2 regions of the Ruminiclostridium herbifermentans genome follow, and region 2 is predicted to be linked to the other one. Evidence: riboswitches for the same ligand, from Rfam matches in the RefSeq annotation. Region 2 holds a riboswitch; the other holds the start of a gene.

Region 1 (7,659 bases), 1.2 Mb from region 2:
TGTCTCGGCACACTCAGCTAAAAATGCTTCGCATTTTCTTCACGCTTCGTGCCTTCTCAGGTTCAAGTCATGTTCTACTTATGCAAAAAACCTCGACAGTCATCTGTCGAGGTTTTAGTGGTCGGAGTGAGAGGACTTGAACCTCCAGCATCTTGGTCCCAAACCAAGCGCGCTGCCAATTGCGCTACACCCCGAAAAATATTAAACTTTTATAAAGAACTAATTACTGCGAACTTGATTACCTCAAGTGCATATGTATTTTACTATAGGCTATAAATATTAGCAACATTTATTTTGGATTTAATTTCGTGTTTATCTTTCCATTACTCTAGCATACTCCATTTTTCACCATCTTATTGCTCAATATATAAATATTTTAAATATTTAGTAATTTTTCTTCCTGCATCACTTATGTTAACTGCATTATAAAGCAAATATTACACTTATGGCATTTAGATGTAACACAATTGAAATGTTATTTGACTTGATACATCATTTTAGTTTTTCTATAATAAAGTAAATCACTATTGGCTGTAGAACTGATACTAATGGCTTTTTCTATTGCCAAAAAACTTAATATTATATTGTTATAGTGTCAGTACTATCTAATTTTCGACTAGTTGGATTTAGTCAAGCTATTAGGCAATTGTTCTGCCTTTGAGGATAATACCTCTCGAAATAAACCATAAAAACTTATTTTTAATGGTAATCAATATTAATAAAAGCTATTTCATTGTAACTTTATTCGAAGTATCAACTTCTTCAATCTTCTTCATTGTTACAGCTATAGCCCAGTTTTGAAAGGAGTGATAATTATACAACGCATTTTAGGTCAAATAAGACGAGTTATCCAGGACTATAATATGATAGAAGATGGGGACAAAATTGCTGTAGGTGTAAGTGGTGGAAAAGATAGCATGACATTGCTTACAGGTCTTAAGCAACTGCAAAGATTTTTCCCTAAAAAATTTGAGATTGAAGCAATTAGTCTTACTATGGGTATTGGAAATATGGATTTTACTCCAGTAGCCGATTACTGTCGTAAGATAGGTGTGAATTATACTGTAGAAGAGACCATGATTGGTAAAATTGTTTTTGAAATTCGGCAGGAGCAAAATCCCTGCTCTATGTGCGCAAATCTTAGGAGAGGTGCTCTTCATAATGTAGCCAAGAAGTTAGGCTGCAATAAAGTAGCTCTCGGTCACCATAAAGACGATGCAATTGAAACTTTATTGCTAAGTACCTTTTACGAAGGTAGAATACATACATTTTCTCCAGTAACCTATCTTACTAAAAAAGACTTATACCTCATCAGACCACTTATTTATACTGAGGAAAGTCAAATAAAGTGTTTAGCGAAGTCTGGGATGTTTCCTATTGTAAAAAACCCTTGTAAGTATGATGGAAACACAAAACGCCAGTACATCAAAGATTTAATCTATGAACTTCAAAAAGATAAAAGAGATATAAAAAGCAATCTCTTTGGGGCAATTAAGCGCGCAAAAGTTGATGGTTGGCATGAATAAACTCAACCTTGTGAGTTAGTATTTTTGTGCATAACCCATTAACAAAAAGTTAAGAGAATAATTATACTCACTTCAGTTTTGACTTATGAGTTTTAGTTTTTTATATCTATTCGCTTTTATGCTTAATTAATTCGTAGACCAGCTATTTATGATCTACTAATCATATTGTTGTTGGGAGGTAAATAATAAATGAATAAATACATAAAGAAGAGTTTGGCACTTCTGCTGGTGTTAACAACATTATGGTTAACTTCAGGTAATACAGCTATTGCAGCACTTCAAGTTATTAATCAAACTGTAGAAAAGCAAAACATAACGTCAGGACTTATTTTAGAAAAATTTCACCGATTTACTACTGGTGGCTGGATAGAATCTCAGGTCCTCAGTGTTGACTTGACAAATGAAAACATTAAGGTGGATAGCTTAATTAATCATAATTCCGTAACTAGTATTTCCACCGTAAAAAATCTTGCTAAAAGCAGTGGCGCAGTTGCAGCAGTAAATGGAAGCTTCTTTGACATGAAAACAGGTGATGTATATGGTCCAATTATGTCGTCAGGTGAATTTGATGTTGCACTTTCAAAGAAAAGCACTGATTTAGCAACTTTTTCATTAGATGAATTAAACAATGCTTTATTTACATACTTAGATACAAAAGTTGAGTTAATAACACCAAGCGGTGAAAGAAAGCCTATTGCTGCATATAATAGATATACAGGTTTCTATAATAATAATATGTACATAGTAGACTCTAAATGGGGTCACAAGACACCTGGTGTTACAGAAAAATACCCTAATTGGATGGAAATGGTTGTTGTAGACGGTATAGTCAAAGAATTCCGTGAAAATATGCCTGGAATTGATATCCCTAAAAATGGGTTCGTGGTTATGGCTACATTTGGGCAACAGAAGGTTCTTACAGACAACTTTAAAATCGGTGATCCTGTTGATTATGAAATCACTCTAAATATTGATTCATCTAATTTAAAAATGGCGCTCACAGGAGGGACTCTTCTTGTTAAAGATGGAAATGTACTTACTAATTTTACACACTTTCCAACTGCAGCAAGTACAAGGGCTCCTAGGACAGCAGTAGGTATTACAGCAGATGGTAAGACCCTAAAAGTTGTCACTGTTGATGGCAGATCAAAGTCCAGCCTTGGTATGACTCAGTCTGAATTAGCAGCTTATATGAAAGAACTTGGTTGTACAAATGCCATTAACTTTGATGGTGGTGGTTCAACCACTATGGTTGCAAGAACTGCCGGAACAACTAGTCTCAGCACTGTAAATACTCCTTCAGAGGGATTTGAAAGAGGTGTTTCCGCTTCTCTTGGTATATTTTCTATTGGACCAAAGGGTCCTGTTGATTCCCTGCTTGTTACCGCTTATGAAGAAAATGTTTTTGTAAATACTTCTCGCGCATTTACAGCAAAAGGTCTTGATAAATATCTAAACCCTGTTGAAATTAAACAAGATGAAATTAAATGGTCAGTATCTGGTGTTGAAGGAACCTTTAAAGGAAATACCCTTTTCCCAACATCAGCTGGAGAAGCAGTTGTAACAGCAACTCTAGGTGAAAACGTAGTTGGAACCTGTAAAATCAATGTATTAAGCAATCCTGTTAAATTAGATTTAAATATTAATAAATTAAATACTTATGCAGGAAAATCAAGTACATTCACAGTAAAAGGTACTGACAAATACGGCTTCAGTGCAAGTATTCACCCATCTCATATTAAGTGGGGTGTGACAAACAAGGTTGGAGCTATCGATTCAAATGTTTTTACTGCTGGTGAAAAAGGTACTGGATATGTTTCAGCTACCTTTGCAAACGTCTCAGTATATTGCCCGGTATCAATAGCACAACCTGGTGAGAAAAAGATTATTGAGGATTTTAAATCGGATACTATGAAGCTGGATCTATCCTCAAGTTCTGTAAAAGCATCCTATGCAAAGGCTTCAAATGTATATAAGTCAGCACCCTATTCAGCAAAGCTTACATATGATTTTACAAAGGATGTTCAAAACAGCAGAGCCGCTTATATTAATCTTCCAAATGGAGGTTACTCCTTAGACCCTACTACTTCAAAATTGGGTTTATGGGTTTATAGTTCCGCAAAAAAACCTGTATGGGTAGGCGCTATGGTATATGATAAGAATGGAAAGGTCCATTATAAATATTTTACAAAGGGCATAACATGGACTGGCTGGAAATTCCTAGAAGTATCTCTTGAAGATGTGGACACTCCAAGTAAGATAACGAAGATATATGTGGTTGAAGCTACTAAGACAAAAGCATCTGGAAATATATATTTTGATAATCTGACGATGATTTATTCTGGACATCCTGAAGTTGCCGCTTCAAAAGAAACAACAAGTACTGTTCCAACAGACGAATACTATAAGGAACGTACTGTATCAGGTCCTGATTCCTTTACTTTTTCAGTATTCGGACAGTCTGAAGGTTACTCTGAAGAAAAAAACAAAACACAGGTATCCATGCTGAATTCTCTTGCAGCTAAAATAAAGAAAGAGTTTAATGCATCAGTAGTTGTAGGTAAAGTTGATAATCTATCTGTAAAAACTAAAGTACCATTTTTATCAACAACATCTGGCTACAAAGCTATTGATAATAATGGTAACAGGCTTATACAGCTTAAAACCTTTAATAATAATAGTATGAGGCTTACAGATTCAAATCAATGGTTTTGGTTTAAAAAACAGTTAAGTTCCTTCCAAGGAAATAACCTGTTTGTATTTCTTGCAGTAAAGCCTGACGACTTTAGTGATGCTAAAGAAGGTGCTCTCTTAAGAGAAACTCTAGAAGATTATAAAAAGCAGAACCCTAACAAAAATGTTTGGGTATTCTACTATGGCACAACTAATTCAAGCTATATGGAACGCGGAGTTAAGTACATATCCACTGCTGGTTTTAATAGTCCAGGATTTAGCGACAAAAATAAAAGTGCTGCAAAATTTGTAGTTGTAAAGACAAAGGGTGACACTATTACATACCAGTTTAAATCCTTTAATTAGAGTCTAATAACCTAAGCTTTTTAAGTTGATATATGGTTTTGTAATTTAATTTATAGATAAAAATTTGATATGTAAATGCGCTGGCAATAGCCAGCGCATTTACATATCAATCTTACTTAAAAAAATAAAGCACATTTGAAAAGTAATCTATGTAATCAATTATTAAGGTAATTGATCTATTTTGCTTTTAAGAAATGCCGAAAATTCATCCTTTAAGTCTTCTCTCTTGAGTGCAAACTCAACTGTAGCCTTAAGGAAACCTATTCTATCTCCTACATCATACCTGTCACCCTCGAAATCATAGGCATACATAGCTTCTCTCTCCATTAGTTTCTCTAATGCATCGGTTAACCATATCTCACCATTCTTACCTGGTGTAGCTGATTCTAAAAATTCAAATATTCTCGGAGATATTATGTATCTTCCTAATATAGCTATATTGGAAGGTGCATGCTCAACCTCAGGTTTTTCTACCAACCCTTTAACCTTATATACTTTCTCATCAATCTGATTCCCAGCTATAATTCCATACTTTGTAACATCTTGAAGCGGTACTTTTTGAACTCCTAAAATAGTTGTTCTATATTCAGAGTAAACATTCATAAGCTGCTTTATACAAGGTGTTTTTGAATGGACTATATCATCGCCAAGCATTACTGCAAATGGTTCATCACCAATAAAAGACTTTGCACAGTAAATAGCATGCCCTAGCCCCTTTGCTTCCTTCTGCCTTATATAATGAATGTTCGCAATATTTGAAATACTTTGAACCTCACTTAGCAATTCTTGCTTACCTTTTCTATGTAGTTCCTCTTCAAGCTCATATGACTTATCAAAGTGATCCTCAATTGCTCTTTTATTTCTACCAGAAATTATAAGTATATCCTCAATACCTGCATTCGCAGCTTCTTCAACAATATACTGTATTGTCGGCTTGTCCACAATAGGAATCATTTCTTTTGGTTGCGCCTTTGTAGCAGGCAAGAATCTAGTTCCAAGCCCTGCAGCTGGTATTATTGCCTTTCTTACCTTCATAAAATCCTCCAAAATACTATATTCTTTATTCCAATTTTATCACATATTTCTTTGTACTAACAACACATAATATAAATATAGCGTATTTCCTATTCTGATAATAGAGGATATAAATCATTTTCATATTATTGCCTTTGACTTTATAAAAATTTTATGATATTATCTCGCTTGTAAATACAATATATTGTGTATCTTCAGGGCAGGGCGAGATTCCCTACCGGCGGTAATGTGCAAATACTGCATTAGCCCGCGAGCGAAAGCCGACACGGTGAGATTCCGTGGCCGACAGTACAGTCTGGATGGAAGAAGAATTACATTGAAGTTTAATCTAAGCCCTGTGGATTATTTCCCACAGGGCTGTATTTGTAAGCAATCTTAAAATCTGCTGCTATAGGTCTATTAATGGGTATTCATAAGCACCAATAATTGAATTTTTACCAATCCGTACATACGCAAAAATTATTACTTAAAGGAGGTTTTTATGAATAAAAATAATACGAAAAAACTAACAACAATGGGCATTTTAACTGCAATATCAATCATCCTTATCATTTCTCCATTAAGATTTCCTTTTCCCTTAGCACCATTTTTAGAATATGATGCTGGCGACATTCCTATTCTGATAGGAGGTTTTATTTATGGTCCTCTATCAGGTATACTCCTTACTGTAGTTGCTTCAATAATACAGGCTCTTACAGTCAGTAGTGCTAGTGGCTGGGTAGGTTGTATTATGCATATCTTTGCTACTTCGTCTCTAGTTGGTATCGCAGCTGGTATTTACTCTAAAAGAAGAACTTTAAAAGGGGCCATTATAGGTCTAATTCTTGGCAGCTTATCTATGACAGTAATAATGATTATATTAAATTTAATTATAAATCCACTATTTTATGGTATGACGGTTGAAACTGTTAAACAGCTTATCGTTCCTGCAATATTACCCTTCAACATCATGAAGGCAGGTATAAATTCTATTATTACGCTTTTAATCTATAAGTCTATAGGTGTACTTTTAGAACGCATAACCAATAAATAACTCGGTTTTCTCATATTATTGCCAAACAGTACTTATACTTATTAATTTAGATTTCCACACTATTCAATGTTTGAAAAATCTAAGAAAATATTCTAAAATATTAATATACATAAGTTCTTGGCAAAAAACACACTGTTAAATTAGGTAAAAAATAAAAAAATAGAAATTATATATTTACAATGAAATCAATAGCACGTATTATTATATATAATATCTGATTTATTATTTTTTATCAGGTGTCAAAAATTCTAAAGCCTACTAAATAATAATTTAACTAATGCGATAATTGCGGGGTGATATTGTTTATGGAATTTTGTAAATGTGGTTCTTTAATAGTTAATGGAAGTTGTACAAATAAAAAGTGTGAAAATCACATTAAAACAATGATTGAATTAGCTACTCCTCAGCAGATTGAATATATCAAGGAATTAGCTGATCAGTTAGCTGATGATATTAGCGAAATTAATTTTGATACTCTTAGTAAGTCAGAGGCAGTAGACCTTATTGATGAGTACTTAGAAAAAATAGAAGATGCTGAAAAAAAGCTTTCGCCAGACTCAGCATTGCTCGATGACGATGACATTGATGACGATTTATAAAATCTAACAAATAGACGGCAGGGATTATACTATCCCTGCCGTTTTTCTGTTGATAACTTATCAATATTTCATTCAATTAAATATGTGGATATGTGAAAAAAGTGATGTATTAATTTTCAAACATGCTACAAATCAAGTGTTTACGCATTATGTCAATGTTAGCATCCTGTGCAAAATAGCATGTGTATAATGTGTATAAGTCTGTTAATAAAGTAAAATTACTCTTTAGATTGTTGTGGATAACTAATAAAAAACTTCCACAAGAGTATGCTTCATCACCCATTTTTTTATTTTTTTATGTTAAGTCCATAACCATAAGGGAACAATACATTGGATTCATTTGACTGGTTATTCAATGTTATTGGAAGCTGTGAAGAATCTTTTGGCCATGTTACTGGTAATCTTGCCTCAAACTCGTACTCATCGT
Region 2 (7,659 bases):
TGTGCAACTAGCGGAATTTCAAAGGCTCCTGGCACCCATGCTGCCTCAATATCCTTTTCATCAGCTCCATGTCTGACCAAACCATCAACCACTCCACCATATAATTTACTGCTGATAAATTCATTAAAACGACCTATAACAACACCAAATTTCAACCCATTTGCTACTAATTTTCCCTCATAAGTTTTTATTGACATTTTTATTCCCCCTGATTTTTAATTGAATTTAAGTCTTTATCAAAGCCACTAAGTATATGGCCCATTTTTTCTTTTTTTGTTTTCATATAAAATTTATTAGCCTCTTTTGGAGCCAGCTGAATTGGAACTCTCTCTACAATTTCAAGTCCATATCCGCTTAGTCCAACAATTTTCTTTGGGTTATTTGTTAAAAGCCTTATTTTTCTTACGCCCAAATCATAAAGAATCTGTGCTCCTGTACCATATTCTCTTAAGTCTGGAGCAAATCCCAATAGCACATTGGCTTCAACTGTGTCCTTGCCTTTATCCTGAAGTTCATAGGCACGTATTTTATTTACTAAACCTATTCCACGCCCTTCCTGGCGCATATATAAAAGTACTCCCCTGCCTTCTTCACTTATCTGATTTAGAGCTGCTTCTAACTGCTCCCCACAATCACATCTTTGTGAGTGAAAGGCATCTCCTGTTAAACATTCGGAATGTACTCTTACCAATACTGACTCATTAGAATTTTTTATATCACCCTTTACCAAAGCAACATGATGCTCACCATTAATAATGTTTTCGTATGCAACAATTTTAAACTCTCCATATTTCGTGGGGAGTTTTGCCTCAGCAGCCGCTTTAATTACCTTTTCTTTATCCCTTCTATAGCTAATTAGGTCAGCAACTGTAATAATTTTAATGGAATGCTTTTTAGAAAATTCCATTAATTCAGGTAATCTTGCCATAGTACCATCATCATTCATTACTTCGCAAATAACTCCTGCTGGATATAATCCTGCAAGCCTTGCTAAATCTATAGCTGCCTCTGTATGTCCTGAGCGTTTTAACACTCCTCCTTCTCTTGCAATCAAAGGAAAAATATGCCCAGGTCTTAGAAAGTCACTGCTCACTGCTTCAGGATTTGCCAATTCCTTTATTGTATTTGCCCTTTCATATGCTGATATTCCAGTTGTTGAATCTTTATGGTCCACTGAAACTGTAAAAGATGTCTTCATAGTTTCGGTATTTATATCCACCATTGGCTTAAGTTCTAGAATACGGGCATGTTCTTCTGTTATAGGTACACATATTAATCCCTTTCCATAGGTAACCATAAAATTCACATGTTCATGTGTCACCTTTTCAGCTGCCATTAAAAGGTCTCCTTCATTTTCTCTGTCTTCATCATCCAAAACCAATACCATTTTACCTTGTTTGATATCCTCTATAGCTTCTTCGATAGAATTAAAACTCATATACTTCCCTCCATTAAACACATAATTGCTGACTTCTGTATCTATTTCATCAATCTATTAACATAAAGCAAGCTTTTGGGGCCTAATTACTTCATGCAATCTTTTCTAGCCAGCTAAACATTAATAATACAAAAAATACTTAAGCAAATCCGTTACTTCTAAGAAAATCAATGGATATATCTTTTTTTGTGCTTTGTATAGTTAAATCTTGCTTGTTTCCATTCAAAAGCTTTTCAACATATTTACCTATAACATCACACTCAACATTTACTATGTCACCGACTTTTAATAGTCCAAGAATAGTGTTTCCTGCTGTATGTGGTATTAATGAAACTTTAAAGGAATTTTCATCAATATAGGCGACAGTAAGGCTAGTGCCGTCAAGTGCCACAGAGCCCTTGTAAATAATATATCTCATTAGTGAATCTGCTGCCTCAACAGTAATCCATATTGCATTATCTTCCCTAACAATGTCTTTAATTATTCCTGTACCATCAATATGACCTGAAACAATATGCCCTCCTAACCTATCTGATAATTTCAAGGCCCTTTCCAAATTTACCTTATCAGATAATTTTAGTCTGCTAAGGCTTGTCATTCTCATAGTTTCAGGCATAACATCAACAGAAAACCATGAGGAATCCAGTTCAACTACTGTAAGGCATATTCCATTTACAGCAATGCTATCGCCAATTTTCACATCCTCAAGAATCTTAGAGCAATTTATTGAAAGCTTTATGGATGAACTTCCATATACTATTTTTTTTACATTACCTATTTCCTCTACAATACCTGTAAACATTATTCTCCTTTCACATATCCCTCTATAAGAATATCCTCGTCAAATCTTTGAATATTTAAATTTTTCAGTGAAATAGCATCCTTCATTAGCCTTATTCCTTCTCCCTCAATAGGAGTTTTTGCATCTATTCCCCCGATTATTTTGGGGGCAATAAAAAACATTACTTTATCAACAATTCCACAATTTAATGCAGCAGCATTTAGGTTGCCTCCACCCTCTAAAAGCACACTGTCAATTTCAAGCTTGTATAATTCGTGCATCAGTTTATTTAAATCTACATACCCTTTACAGCTTGGATTATCAAGTTTCAGAATTTGTACTCCTCTATCTTTAAGCTGCTTTTCCTTTTCATTATCAATTAATGATGTGGTAGCAAGTATTACACCAGATGAAGAATCCACATTAATGACCTGACTATCAATAGGTATTCTCCCCTTACTATCAACTATAATTCTAATTGGATCCCTTCCTCTTCCATTATTTAACCTAGTAGTAAGTGCAGGGTTATCAACAAGCACTGTATTTATTCCGACCATAATAGCGGATACCCTATCTCTTATAACATGTACTTGCTGCCTTGAACTTTCTGATGAAATCCACTTTGAGTCACCGCTAACAGAAGCTATTTTTCCATCTAGTGTCATGGCAGTTTTCATTATTACAAAAGGCATATTTTGACTAATATATTTTATAAATATCTCATTTAGTACTCTAGCTTCTTTTTCAAGAATTCCCTCTATTACTTCAATCCCAGCATCTCTTAACATTTTTATTCCCTTTCCAGATACTAATGGATTGGGGTCTTGCATTGCTATTACTACTTTTTTTATTCCAGCTTCAATTAATTTTAAAGCGCAAGGGGGCGTTTTCCCATAATGTGAGCATGGTTCCAAATTAACATAAATAGTACTCCCTTTTACATCCTGCTTGCTATTATTAATAGCTTCCACCTCTGCATGAGGACCTCCTAGTGCTTGATGATAACCCTCTGCAATAATTTCGCCGTCCCTGACAATTACAGCACCAACTAGAGGATTGGGATTAGTTTTCCCCCAGCCTCCTTTAGCAAGCTGTATTGCCCTTTTCATAAAAACTTCATGCCTGCTCATAATATCCTCCCTTTTCTATTAGGCACAAAAATTATATTAAAGCTTCGGTAGAAAAGCCTTGTTTAAAAATTACTATTGCTTTTTACAGTTCCATTTTAAACATTCAACAAAAAATTGTTTTTTTTATATCTTAACGTACCATGTTAATAAAAATATTTGCATAAACCTCATAAAGTTTCTTACAGAGATTCTCGCATTTTAATAATTCCACTTTAAGCATACCATCAGGTAACCACTTGTAGTTTTTAACTAGAAAACGCACTATTTTCGTACAAGGTATTATTAAAAATGCTAGTGGCCTTATGAATACAAGAAATGTAAACTTAAATTTTCTTACTAACATTTATATAGGCACTACTAAAGCAAAAAAGTGCGTAAAAAACCCTGAAGCGTAAACTTCAGGGCTGGGCAAACTAATAAAAGCAATATATAAGCATAATAAATTCTTCTCTCATCCAGACTATACTGTCGGCTCTGGAATCTAACCAGATCAGCCTTTACGGCTCGCGGGCTATACCGCCGATAAGGAATTTCACCTCTCCCTGAAGAACTAATATTCAGTTTTTAAGTTTTTTATTAAATAACAACACTTTTATAGTAATCTTTATTTCGAATCTAATCAAAACATTTATTCAAATTTACCATTTTTGTATTCTATAGTCAAGGTATTTAGAAATACTCTGCAATATTATTTCCCAAGACATAAAAGCGTAAAAGTTTTCTAGTTTATGCATCCGAAATATTTGTTTACATTTTTATACACCTATGTTAAAATTAACTCAAGTTTGCTGTTTATCAATATATTTTCATTTATTCCTCACATTCTATGAATGGAGGATTCTAATGTCAAAAACTAAAAAAACCCTATTAGCATTAATATTATGTTTTATCACTATTTTTTCAATTCCAATTCAAACTTTGTATGCAAGTTCATCCTTATCCTTTATTTTACTATCAAAATATTCCGCAGTTGTTGATATAGGCAATCAATTTTATATATTTGCACTGACTTCTAATGCTAAAGATCCCACCTGGAAAAGCAGTGATTCAAGTATTGCCTCTGTTAATACTTATGGTTTAGTCACTGCCAAAAAATCCGGAACAGTAACAATTACAGCTAAGATAAAAAATGCAGAAGCCGCTTGTAAGGTTACCGTAAACAAAACAAAAGTCACCCTTAGTAAAACAAGTGCTTCCATTGAGAGAAACCAGACCATAAAGCTTTCAGCAACCACCTCAAACAATTCAAAAGTCACATGGAAAAGTAATAAAAAAAGTATTGCTACAGTTGATGAAAACGGCAAAGTAATTGGCATAAAGCCTGGTGAAGCAACAATAACAGCAACCGCTGACGGAAGCAGTTCTACCTGCAAAATCAAAGTAAAATCCCCCACAATATCGCTTAACAGCACTAGCATTAAATTATACCGCTGTCAGAAATCCAAACTCTCTGCAACTGTCTCTTCTGGTATAAGTCCAGTCTGGAGAACTAACAAAAAAAGTGTTGCTACCGTAGATGCCTTAGGTAATGTGACAGCAATAAAGCATGGAACTGCTACTATCACCGCTACTGTTGATGGTGTGTCAAAAAGCTGCACAGTTGTTGTTGAAAAGCCGACTATAACTTTAAGTTCATCAGAAATAACTCTAAAAGAAGGTACTTCTGCAAAAATAACAGCAAAAGTTTCTTCTGGTTTATCTCCTGTATGGTCCACAAGCAATTCCAATGTTGTAAAAGTAGATTCAACAGGAACAATTACAGCCATTAAGAAAGGTACAGCATACATATACGCATCTGAAGACGGAACTAAAGTAAAGTGTACCGTTCATATAACTAAATAATATGTTCGGTTTTGCCCTAATGCTGCATTTGAGTAACAAATAATGTTATTCACTTTATAATTACAAATTTAGTATAAAAAATACAATTCTAAAAAGATTAAATCTATAAAATTAATTTATATGTTTGTGAGGAATAAATACAGCAAACTAGATTCCATCTGCTTCATTTGAGTATCAATCCTACACTGATTTGCATAATCTAATCTTATCCTACCTCGTTGTAATAGTTAATTCATCAAATCTCTTGTTGTAATCCATTTAGATAAGTTTGTACGAGAGTATCAGCAAGCTTGTACTTCATATTTATCTGCAAGCTTCATAAAATAATGAACACTGTATTTTAATTTATCTCTTAATGCTGGTTTTTTAACTGAATTTTCAGATAATTACTTACTGATATGAGTACAACTTATATATATGGGTTACTAGATTAAAGATATTTGTTTGAATATGTATAAAATTGCCCATCAAAAAAATATTAATATATTCTTAATGGGCAATTCAAGCGGGCAGAATTACATCTTCTGAACATTTACAGCTGATGGCCCTTTTTTATCCTTTATAATATCAAACATTACTGATTCACCCTCATGGATATCCTTATCATTTCCTTTTTCTTTAACTTGCGAATGATGTAAAAATACATCTTCACCTTCATTGGTAGAAATAAAACCATAACCTCTTTCATTATCAAACCATTTAACAACACCTGTGTACATAGCCATATGCAATTCTCCTTATTTCATATTTTTTTCACATTATAGTATTTGTTTTGACTTTATTTTTTATAATGGAGATAATTATAAAAATATCACTTTTATAAAAGCATCAAATTTACTTTAATTTACTTACCTGTTTTTTATGTAGTGAGGAAAAACCATTCTATTGTCATAGAAGACTAGCTATAGAAGCAGTTATTAAGCAATTCCCTGATGTTAAAGTAAAGCATTTGTAATAATTACACTTAGAAAAATTGCTTTTATTTCATAAAAAAAAGAGACATATCAAGCACCCTATAATTAAGCACTTGATACGCCCTTATTAAATTCTTAATTCATTATTGTTCATTTATAAAATTAAAAATTAAAATATACTCTTTTTTGAAAGTTTTATTTTATTACAGTCATACCACCCATATAAGGCTGCAATGCAGCAGGAATATTAACAGAGCCGTCAGCATTAAGATTATTTTCTAAGAATGCTATCAGCATTCTAGGTGGCGCAACAACAGTATTGTTCAATGTATGTGCATAGTATTTCCCATTCTTGCCATCTACACGAATCTTCAAACGTCTTGCTTGCGCATCTCCTAGATTGGAGCAGCTTCCCACTTCAAAAAACTTCTTTTGTCTTGGAGACCAAGCCTCTACATCAATAGATTTTACCTTCAGATCTGCTAAATCACCTGAACAGCATTCTAAAGTCCTAACTGTAATATCTAAAGAACGGAATAAATCTACTGTATTTTGCCACATTTTCTCAAACCACATCATACTATCTTCTGGCTTACAAACAACTATCATTTCCTGCTTTTCAAATTGATGAATTCTATATACTCCTCTTTCTTCAAGGCCATGAGCTCCTTTTTCTTTTCTGAAGCATGGTGAATAGCTTGTCAAGGTTTGTGGCAATGCATCTTCTGGTAAAATTGTGTCAATAAATTTACCAATCATGGAATGTTCACTAGTACCAATTAGGAATAAGTCCTCACCTTCTATTTTATACATCATGGCTTCCATTTCAGCAAAACTCATTACACCAGTAACAACCTCGCTGCGAATCATAAAAGGTGGTATACAGTAAGTAAATCCACGATTAATCATAAAATCTCGTGCATATGAAATAACAGCAGAATGAAGTCTAGCAATGTTTCCCATTAGGTAATAGAAACCATTACCAGCAACCTTTCTGGCACTTTCCAAATCTATACCACTTAATCTTTCCATTATTTCTGTATGATAAGGTATTTCAAAATCAGGTACAAATTGCTCACCGTAAACCTGAATTTCAACATTTTCACTGTCATCCTTACCAATTGGAACACTTGGGTCAATTATGTTTGGAATGACCATCATTATCTTTTTAACCTTTTCTTCTAGTTCATTTTCTAAAGCTTCTAATTGAGCCAAACGCTCTGAATTTGCAGTAACCTGCTTTTTCATTTCCTCTGCTTCTTCCTTTTTACCTTGAGCCATTAAAGCACCAATACTTTTGGAAATCTTATTTCTATTTGCACGTAAAGACTCAGCTTCTACTTTTGTGTTTCTAAGTTCCACATCTAATGCTATAACTTCATCCACCAAACCCAATTTGCTATCCTGAAATTTATTTCTAATGTTCTGTTTTACAATTTCAGGATTTTCTCTTAAAAACTTTAAATCTAACATATACTTCCTCCTTGTAATTCTTTCATTTATTAGTACTATCTCATTGATTCTCCTATTCTCTACAGATAAAATTTCAGATAA

Evidence for each region. Region 2 has a riboswitch for FMN ahead of ribD (bifunctional diaminohydroxyphosphoribosylaminopyrimidine deaminase/5-amino-6-(5-phosphoribosylamino)uracil reductase RibD). Riboswitches for the same ligand answer to the same signal wherever they lie in the genome.
Region 1: linked by a shared signal. The riboswitch ahead of EHE19_RS18640 (ECF transporter S component) and the one ahead of ribD (bifunctional diaminohydroxyphosphoribosylaminopyrimidine deaminase/5-amino-6-(5-phosphoribosylamino)uracil reductase RibD) in region 2 are both predicted to bind FMN.

The regions. Positions count from the first base shown of each region.
Region 1 is NZ_CP061336.1:4,583,668-4,591,326, forward strand. It holds tRNA gene EHE19_RS18620 (tRNA-Pro) at 119-194, opposite strand; gene EHE19_RS18625 (tRNA 2-thiocytidine biosynthesis TtcA family protein) at 807-1,526, shown strand; gene EHE19_RS18630 (phosphodiester glycosidase family protein) at 1,716-4,565, shown strand; gene galU (UTP--glucose-1-phosphate uridylyltransferase GalU) at 4,728-5,600, opposite strand; FMN riboswitch at 5,787-5,915, shown strand; gene EHE19_RS18640 (ECF transporter S component) at 6,082-6,633, shown strand; gene EHE19_RS18645 (hypothetical protein) at 6,939-7,232, shown strand; gene EHE19_RS18650 (glycoside hydrolase family 3 protein) at 7,520-7,659, opposite strand, start outside.
Region 2 is NZ_CP061336.1:991,488-999,146, reverse strand. It holds gene ribH (6,7-dimethyl-8-ribityllumazine synthase) at 1-197, opposite strand, end outside; gene EHE19_RS04420 (bifunctional 3,4-dihydroxy-2-butanone-4-phosphate synthase/GTP cyclohydrolase II) at 200-1,438, opposite strand; gene EHE19_RS04415 (riboflavin synthase) at 1,578-2,240, opposite strand; gene ribD (bifunctional diaminohydroxyphosphoribosylaminopyrimidine deaminase/5-amino-6-(5-phosphoribosylamino)uracil reductase RibD) at 2,240-3,349, opposite strand; FMN riboswitch at 3,789-3,903, opposite strand; gene EHE19_RS04405 (Ig-like domain-containing protein) at 4,193-5,191, shown strand; gene EHE19_RS04400 (cold-shock protein) at 5,707-5,916, opposite strand; gene serS (serine--tRNA ligase) at 6,301-7,578, opposite strand.